Regions from separate parts of the Psychromonas sp. SR45-3 genome, predicted to be linked through region 3. Evidence: predicted binding sites of a transcription regulator. Region 3 holds the regulator's gene; each other region holds the start of a gene.
The links. The regulator sigma-54, encoded in region 3, starts transcription at its own class of promoters, with help from an activator protein. The targets are predictions, from matches to a motif close to GTTGGCACGNNNNTNGNNT.
Positions count from the first base shown of each region.

Region 1: a site for sigma-54 is predicted at 1,210-1,228, ahead of H5084_RS11950 (PEP-CTERM sorting domain-containing protein). Genes of this name have one in related genera too.
Region 2: a site for sigma-54 is predicted at 1,465-1,483, ahead of H5084_RS19715 (PEP-CTERM sorting domain-containing protein). Genes of this name have one in related genera too.

Region 1 is NZ_JACJDP010000020.1:63,086-66,283, forward strand. It holds tRNA gene H5084_RS11935 (tRNA-Gly) at 88-163, shown strand; tRNA gene H5084_RS11940 (tRNA-Cys) at 172-245, shown strand; tRNA gene H5084_RS11945 (tRNA-Leu) at 257-342, shown strand; gene H5084_RS11950 (PEP-CTERM sorting domain-containing protein) at 1,308-2,000, shown strand; gene H5084_RS11955 (DMT family transporter) at 2,211-3,086, opposite strand.
Region 2 is NZ_JACJDP010000009.1:77,051-80,248, forward strand. It holds gene trmA (tRNA (uridine(54)-C5)-methyltransferase TrmA) at 1-146, opposite strand, end outside; gene murI (glutamate racemase) at 337-1,173, shown strand; gene H5084_RS19715 (PEP-CTERM sorting domain-containing protein) at 1,531-2,127, shown strand; gene H5084_RS07335 (pseudouridine synthase) at 2,309-3,001, opposite strand.
Region 3 is NZ_JACJDP010000002.1:106,567-109,764, reverse strand. It holds gene rapZ (RNase adapter RapZ) at 1-648, opposite strand, end outside; gene H5084_RS01840 (PTS sugar transporter subunit IIA) at 664-1,107, opposite strand; gene H5084_RS01835 (RNA polymerase factor sigma-54) at 1,202-2,647, opposite strand; gene lptB (LPS export ABC transporter ATP-binding protein) at 2,697-3,198, opposite strand, start outside.

The DNA.
Region 1 (3,198 bases), on a different contig from region 3:
TATTGACTCATTGTGAAGAATCATTAGAATGCGCACACATCGAGAGGGGAAACAGTTTCTGCTTCTTCTTGAGATAAACATAGTGATGCGGTACTAGCTCAGTTGGTAGAGCACGACCTTGCCAAGGTCGGGGTCACGAGTTCGAGTCTCGTGTACCGCTCCAAATGTTTTGGCGGAATGGCAGAGTGGCCATGCAGTGGATTGCAAATCCATCCACCTCGGTTCGACTCCGGGTTCCGCCTCCATTACAATCTTTGCCCGGGTGGTGAAATCGGTAGACACAAGGGATTTAAAATCCCTCGACTTATGGTCGTGACGGTTCAAGTCCGTCTCCGGGCACCAATTTCATAAAAGAACCAGCTTATAGCTGGTTTTTTTATATCTAAAATTTGAGCTTCTAATATATCCGCTCTTTGATGACAAACCCCCGCATCTAATTCTGGTCGTGACGGTTCAAGTCCGTCTCCGGGCACCAATTTCATAAAAGAACCAGCTTATAGCTGGTTTTTTTATATCTAAAATTTGAGTCTCTAATATATCCGCTCTTTGATGACAAACCCCGCATCTAATTCTGGTAGTGACGGTTCAAGTCCCTCTTCGGAAAACCATTTTATAAATTAATTAGTTTAAAGCTGTTTTTTATACTTGAAGTTAGAGTGTCTAATAAAAGTGTTGCTTGAAAGATCTTTTTTGAAAGAAGTTGAGAGAAATGGCTGAGCAGAACAGTTATACCCATCTGGATAAATAAATGGTCTATTTAGGCGTTAGGGAAAATGGATGATAGCAAGGCGTTGATTGCAGTAACTAGTTATTCTCTTACACAAAATAGTATGGAATAATTTTGAACAGCTTTAGCTGGCCACAGAGTGGTGAAGAACAGGAGGTTCTGAATCAAATCAACAACGAAGCTAGGATTCATTTTAACAAGCATAAATGAATAGATCATTACTTATATTGGAATTAATAGCTCATTGTTATTTAAGCTGGTTTATACGTTTTGAGCCCCTTATAAATCGCTCGTCATCTTAATAGATTGATAATATCAGCAGATAAAGCTGGTTGTTTAGCGTTTATTAATAACATTATCTATTAATGGGTAATTAAACTAGCCATGTGAGGTAACTCTAAATGGGTGTCGGTTTTTTTTGCATAATTAGGCAAGTTAATATTTTAAAGAAATTATCTTATTGAAAATAAAGTGATATATTTTATGGCATATTTTTTGCTTTATACCTTGTTAGAGATACATAAATTGCTGCCTACTTGTTATTTGAACAGATAGTAGTAAAAACTAAAGGATAATACTTATGTTTAATTCGAAAAAATTATTTACGACCATCACTACTAGCTTGTGCTTAATGTCAGTATTTATTGTGCCGAGTGTTCAAGCATCATTAATTACTACTACACCCACTTCAATTGTTAGCGTATCTGTTGATGGCGATGCGAACTTTGCAGGTGTTGTTGACAGTGGTACTTTATCTGCTACTGAGGTTATCGCACGTGAACGAGCTGAGTTAAGTCAAGAAAGTAAACGTATTGCAACTTTTCTTAATTTCGATTTAAGTAACTTAACAGCAAGTAACGTTAATGCTTCAGGTTTCTCTGCATTATTTAGTCTTGATTTTGTTTCTCGTTTAAACGATAAAAATAACTTAACTGTTTTATTAGGACAAGTTGAAAGTGCTTGGAGTGATGCATCTGGTTCTTTACCTTTATTTGAATATGCTCAAGCTTCAAGCAATCAAAAAGACTTAGTAAGCAACGTTAAAACCGATGCATTTGGTACTTTTACTGTTGATGTGACTGGTATTGTTCAAGGCTGGGTAAATGGCGTTCAAGACAATAACGGTTTAGTTGTATTTGGTGAGTCAACGGTATTCCAAGGTGCTGGGTTTAATAATCCTTCATTAATCGTTAATGTGCCTGCACCAACAACTATTGCGATTCTTGGCTTAGCGTTAGTTGGTTTATCATTATCACGTAGAGTGAAAAAATAATGCTAATCAATACCTAGATTGATTTTTAGGTATTGTTAGGTTTAGGTCTTGTTATTTAGGTACAGTTAGTACCGTTACTAAGTAATGTAATAAATAGCCTCTTAAAAAGCATCAATCGTTATGATTGGTGCTTTTTTGTTTTAGTCTGTTTTTATTTTAAACAAACATTAGCAGGAGGCAAAGCTTTGGTTTTTCGATGCACTTACGCGACTAAGCCTTTTTCTGGATCAGTAGGCCTGTGATTATCAATACTAACCCAATGATAGTTGCAGGATAGATAGTCTCTCCAATAATTTGACTTAATAGCACTAAAGAAACAAAGGGCGAGATAAAAATTAAATTACTTATCTTACTGGTGCTTTCTGCGTATTTAAGTGCGGTTAACCAAGCCACAAAAGCCAGACCCATTTCAAATAGACCGATGTAAGCAGCACCTAACCAACCTTGCCAAGCGGTGATATTAATATCATCGAATATTAATATAGTTAACAACACCATGGGTAAACTACATAAAAAACAGAGCAATAAAGCGACCATTGGGTCAGCATCATTCTTACTATTAAATATCCAATAACAGGCCCACAGTATGGTGCTTAGCAGCGCCAAAACTACACCCATAGGGCTTTCAAAATCAAGTGCGAATAGGTTTCCTTTAGTGGCAATAACCAATGCCCCAAAATAGCCTAAGGTAATCGCGACAATGTCATTCCTACGTAATTTTTGCCCTAGTACTGGTATAGCCAATAACGAGAGCGTGATCGCCCAAGTATAATTTAGTGACTGTGCTTGTTGCGCAGGTAATAAATCATAGGCTTGGAAAAGCAAAAAATAATATAAAAATGGATTAATTGCGCCCATTAAAAGATAGAAGTAGGGCCTTTTTAAAAAACTTGTTTTAAGCAAAGTTATTTTATGTTGTCGATAACAAATAAAGAGCAAAACTAAGCTACTGACTAAGCTAGCTGCAAGCAGCATCTGTAATGCACTAAAATAAGTTAAAGTTATCTTAAATGCAGTGGCAACTGTCGACCACATCAATACAGCGAGTAGCGCAAATAGGGTGGCGGTTTTTTGGTTCTTGATCATGACGGATTACTCTATGGAATGCTTCTATCAGACATTTGATGATATTAATATGAAGGTACTTTAATTTGAAATTTTTTATGCTTGACTCACTTCTATTTCAAATTACTTTTAC
Region 2 (3,198 bases), on a different contig from region 3:
TGGCTACGCATACGGTAATGTGTTTTTGGTGAATCGAAACACTCTAATTCAGGGAGTTCAAAGGTTGAAAAGAGAGCTGTAAATTGCTCTTTTTTAGCGTCTAATTGTGATTCATAATTATCCGGATCAACAAATTCTAAGCTCATAATAACCTCTGTTTTTTTATATCTATCGCTGGCTATTTTTCAATAGCATTTAAATGGAGGGGCATTCTAAAACAGCGAGTAGCTGTTGGCTAGCTAAAACCGACCATCATTATTATCAGGTTAATGATCATTTTATTTCTTTCTGCTTTGATTACAGGCTAAAATACTTTTTTTGCCAAGGAAGTAGAAAATGTCAGCCAAACGAGTACTTATATTTGATTCTGGAGTCGGTGGTTTATCTGTTTACGAACAGATAGTTAAATATAATCCCACTATCAAGTGTCAATATTTGTTTGATAATGCTTATTTTCCCTATGGTGAACTGCCAAGAGAACAATTAATTAATCGACTAACACAATTATTAACTGATTTTATGCAGTTGCACTCGGTTGATTTAATTGTTATCGCGTGTAACTCCGCGAGCACTGTGGCGCTTGATGCATTACGCCAGCACTTTACTATTCCTATTGTTGGTGTTGTCCCTGCCATCAAACCTGCTACTTTAATCACCGCTAATAATGTGATTGGATTATTGGCAACGCCGGGTACCATAGAGCGTGCTTATACCGATACGTTAATTAATGAATTTGCTGCTGACAAAACGGTATTGCGTATTGGCTCGACGAAATTGGTTGAATTAGCTGAAGATAAGTTGATAGGGAAAGTACTTGATGCAGATAGTTTTAGAGTAATATTAGCCCCTTGGTTAAAGAATGAAGATAACATGCCAGATACATTAGTATTGGGATGTACTCATTTTCCGCTACTCAGAGAAGAAATCAGTGCCTGTTTCGCTCAGCCGATTCATTTAGTTGATTCTGGGCAAGCGATTGCGTTGCGTGTAAAACAGTTATTAAACTCCCGATATTTTAATGATCCGTTATTAAACCCTCAACCATTAAACAATTATCTCTTAAATCATCAGGCTTTTTATACTCGTCAGTTTGAAAACAAAGCACATTTAACAGCCTTAACAGCGAGTTTTAAAGAGCGGGGCTTTTTAGAAATTAATTTTTGTGGCCTTTAGGGTTGTATTCAGCTGCATTATTCATCTGTATTATTCAGTTGCAAGCTCGGTCATCCATACCATGCGTGACACGATGACCTTTCGATTCGTTAGGTCTTCTCCTGTATGTCTAGAAACTTTATATTTTTCAGTTTACTGACTTTTTGCATGTCGATGGATATCGAGTAGTAAATAAGCGTTAATACCTTCAATAAACCCAGATGCTATCCATAAAGTGTTGGTTTAATTTACAGGTTAATTATTTATTGATTAAAATATAAATAAATCCTATTAGAATCAATGGTTTGATTTGTTGGCTCGTTTTTTGCTTCTCCTTGGTATTCTACTCAATTAGAGTTATAACTTAAGGCATTAAAAATGAAAAACATGATCAACACTCTTATTTTATCTACCATTGGACTGTCTGCCTCTGCTCAAGCAATAACAATCAGTTTTGAACAGGGTGGAAATGCAAATTTTGAGACAAGCAATAGCGTGAGTTTTTTAGATGGAACGGGTCATAGTGATGGTGTTGGTTATAAGCAAGTTGCAGACGCAACTGGCAGTGACTATGTTGCCTTTAATACAAATCAGGCACAATCATCAACCTTTACATGGAATAATCTTGATACATTCAATTTAAATGGATTTACCGTCGCAGGTGCTTGGGGAAGTCAAACCTTGACTATCAATGGTTATAATGGAGTGAATTTAGTAAACACTATCGATTTTGGAATAACTACTCAAGCTATTGATTTTATAGCAAACTGGGTAGACCTTACTTCTTTCTCTATACTAACGGGTAATGATTATATTAAGAGTTCTATGCATTCTGGCAATGGACAGCATTGGGCTATAAATGATGTTATTGTTAATGAAGCTGTTCAAAGTGTTCCTGAGCCGTTATCCATCGCTTTATTAGGATTGGGTTTAGTAGGTTTAGGTTTTTCTGTCACAAAGAAAAGAGCGAAATAAGCTAATTATATTTTTATCATTTTGTGATTTTATGTCTGCAACAACCTACAGTAGTACTTGTTGATTGTTGAACAGTAACTATATAGTATAAATGGTTATTGGTATAACGGCCCGAGAGTATAAATACTTCGGGCTTTTTATTGTTAAAATTTTGATTACTTGTTAAATAGCTTATTGCTTTTTAAAGTACTTTGAAAGTTCCGTTATCAAGCCCTTTAATCGTCCATTCCCCAATGGAGTAACGAATTAAACGTAATGTTGGAAAGCCTATATTAGCCGTCATTCGGCGTACTTGTCGGTTGCGCCCTTCAGAAATAGTAATGCTTAACCAAGTAGTAGGAATGTTTGCACGTTCACGTATCGGTGGGTATCGCTCCCAAATATCAGGGTTGTCCATTATTTTTACTTTTGCAGGCATGGTCATACCATCTTTTAATTTCACACCTTGACGCAATTTGTCTAAATCAATTTCCTTGGGGGCACCTTCAACTTGGACCCAATAGGTTTTTTCTGTCTTTTTGCCTGGCTGGGTGATGTCCGCTTGTAATTGCCCGTCGTTGGTTAGTACCAATAAACCTTCACTATCCCTATCTAAACGACCCGCCGCATAGATATTAGGGATCGTAATGTAGTCTTTTAAGGTTTCGCGAATACTGTCTGCGTTACCTTCATCGGTAAATTGGCTTAGCACATCAAAAGGTTTGTTAAATAAAACGATTTTTTGCATTGCTTTAGGTAATACTTTTTTGGGTACAAATGTTTTATGCGCTGCTTTTTTTACATTAAAGTGCGAAGGCTTTTTCGTTTTTCGTGGGCTGCTCTTTGCATCTGCTTTGAATGTGTTATTGGTTTTTTTTATTGGAGGTTGGTTCATTTGTTGCCCTTAAAAGCAGTCAAAAAAAACATTGTATCAGAATAAAATATTAAGGCAGAGTTGCTTATGAAATGTTATGTTTATCAGTATCAAATAGCGCTGTCTGACATTATTTGATTACTTGATGTTAACAAGCACAAGTTCACAAATAATGATCTTGATCTCGTTTTAATCGACGACATAAGGGTCTGAAACTA
Region 3 (3,198 bases):
TTTGACTAAAGGAAATGTATTCAAATAATCTTGGATCAGCTTATCCTTGCCAGAATATTGTTTTAAATTCTTTTCCCAGTAAGGATTTGGCAGAAAACGTACATCAAAAATATAATCAGCATCTTCGGGATGTAAGTGTTTAAATCCAAAAGATTGAAAAATAACTAATACATTGCTTTTACTAGACCCTTGCAAGTAAATCTTAAGGTGTTCGTTTAAGTTGTGAACGGAGAGCGAGGTGGTATCAATTGAAAAAGCAGCCAATGCTTTCAAAGGAGCAAGCATTTCGTTTTCTAATTCTAAGGCCTGAGATAGTGATAACTTTTGTTTGGACAGCGGGTGTAAACGTCGAGTTTCGCTATAACGTCTAATTAACTCACTGGTTAATGCGTCGATATAGATAATTTCTAATTCGACTTTTTGTTGCAGTGATTCAATCAGCTTTTTTATCGCATCAACGTCAGAGGGCATGTTGCGGATGTCTAAACTGACTGCTACTTTGTTATCTTTAGGATCTACCGTATCAACCAATTGTTCTAATAATTGATATGGGACCCCGTCAATGCAGTTGTAGCCTAAATCTTCTAGGACATGGAGGGCAATTGTTTTTCCTGAGCCTGATCGACCACTAATAACAATTAACTTCATATGCGCTCCTAAATTTTATAGGGTTAATAACTCAAATAGCTTTTCATTCGTCTTTGCGCTGCGTAATTGACGCAGAAATTGCTTATCTAACAGTTTTTGGCTTATTTCTGACAACGCAGCAAGGTATTCTTTACACAGATCCTCAGGAACAAATATAGCAAATAATATATCTACTTTGTTACCGTCATATGAATCATAATCGATACCTGATTCGCATTGCAAAAATACCGCTGTCGCAGGGGAGTCGCTAGATATTTTAACATGAGGAAGCGCAATGCCAGAGCCTACACCTGTAGAACCGATTTTTTCGCGGGCAATTAAACTTTCGAATAATTCCTGTGCATCTAAATTTAACTGCTCTGCAGCAATAATACTGATTTTTTCTAATGCACCTTTTTTACTGGTGCATACCGTTTGGCAGAAGACGGAATCTTTATTTAATAAAGTAGATATTTTCATAATATATTTAACTGTATTCAACGAACGCGCGAGTTTAGCAGGTTAGTATTAAATGACTATAGTTAATCTCATTTTTATTTGCACTGCTCACTATTTAAAGTAATTGTTTACGTTGGTTAGAAGGCGGAATACCTAAAGATTCACGATATTTTGCAATAGTGCGTCGTGCAACCTGAATACCTTTTTCTTCTAATAATTGTGTTATCTTATTATCACTTAAGGGTTTATTTGTCGGCTCTGCCGCGACTAATTTTTTAATTAATGCACGAATCGCTGTTGATGAGCATTCACCGCCGCCATCCGTTGCAACATGACTTGAAAAGAAAAATTTTAATTCATAAATACCACGTGGAGTATGCATAAATTTTTGTGTTGTCACTCGGGATATGGTCGATTCATGCATTTCTACTTCAAAGGCAACATCATTTAATACCATCGGTTTCATGGATTCATCGCCATATTCGAAAAAGGCTTGTTGCTGTTGAACAATACAGTTAGATACTTTTAATAAAGTTTCATTACGACTTTCTAAGCTTTTAATAAACCATTTCGCTTCTTGCAAGTGACCTTTAATAAATTGTGAGTCAGTTTTGCTGATATTACCTTTACATAGACTAGCATATTGCTCGTTTATAGATAAGTTAGGGTCGCAATCTTGATTTAATGAAACACGCCATTGTCCGTTTATTTTTTTAACGTAAACATCAGGTACGATATATTGCGTTTCACTGGTTTCAATACTGTTACCAGGCCTTGGTTCTAAGCTCTGAATTAAACGCATTATTTCAGATAATTGGCTTTCTTTGAATTTGCTTTTTCTGGCTAATGTTCGATAGTCTCGATTACCGAGTAACTCCATATATTGCTCAAGAATTAAAATAGCTTCTTCGCGCCAAGGAGTGCTATCAGGTAATTGGCGTAGTTGAATTTGTAAGCATTCTTGAGTTGAACGTGCGGCAACGCCTAACGGATCAAAATGTTGAATACGTTTTAATACTACTTCAACTTCATCTAACTCTAAGCCTTCAAGATCAGCTTCTAAACTTTCTAGAATGCTTTCACAGCTTGTTGTTAAATAACCAGACTCATCAATTGAATCAATGATTGCCATGGCAATAACTTGATCGGTTTCAGTAAAAGGAGTGAGTTGCATTTGCCATAACAAGTGATCCTGTAATGAAGTCGAGGACTCACCTTGATAAACGGAATCTTCGCCGTCATAAGCTACAGCATTAGAGCTAGTACCTGTGATAGGTGTCGATGTGTATGACTCTTCCCACTCTTTTTCTGCCGGTAAATCATCGGAAAATTCTTGTTGTGAGATAGCCTCAGAAGTATCAAGTTGGCTACTGTCAGATTCTTTAACTGTTTCTTCTGAACCCGTTTGATCATCTTGTTCTAAGAGAGGATTGGAATCTAGCGCGTTTTGAATCTCTTGTTGTAGATCGAGTGTTGAAAGCTGCAACAATTTTATTGCTTGTTGTAATTGAGGAGTCATCGCTAATTGCTGACCCATTTTCAATTGTAAACCTTGTTTCATCAAAACATATATTCCTAGAACTTATTGCTCAATTAAAAATAACTATACCTTAAAGTTTAAATTCTTCACCTAGATAAACGCGTTTTACATGATCGTTTGCTAATATTTCGTCTTGCGTCCCAATAGCTATAATTTCTCCGTGACTTACGATATAAGAGTGCTCACACACGTCCAAGGTTTCACGGACATTATGGTCAGTAATTAATACACCTAATCCACGGTCTCGCAACTGTTGGATGATATTCTTAATATCGATAACCGAAATAGGGTCGACACCAGCAAAGGGTTCGTCAAGTAAAATAAATTTAGGTTCAGTCGCCAAGGCGCGCGCAATTTCAACTCGGCGGCGCTCGCCACCTGATAAACTCATGCCTTTATTATCTCGAATATGTGTAATATGAAACTCTTCGAGTAGCGTATTCAATTTTTCGTCTCGCTGTGCCTGCGTTAATTCTTTACGAGTTTGTAGAATACCCATGATATTTTCTGTCACAGTCAAGCGACGAAAAATAGAAGCTTCCTGTGGTAAGTAACCAATACCTTTTTGCGCT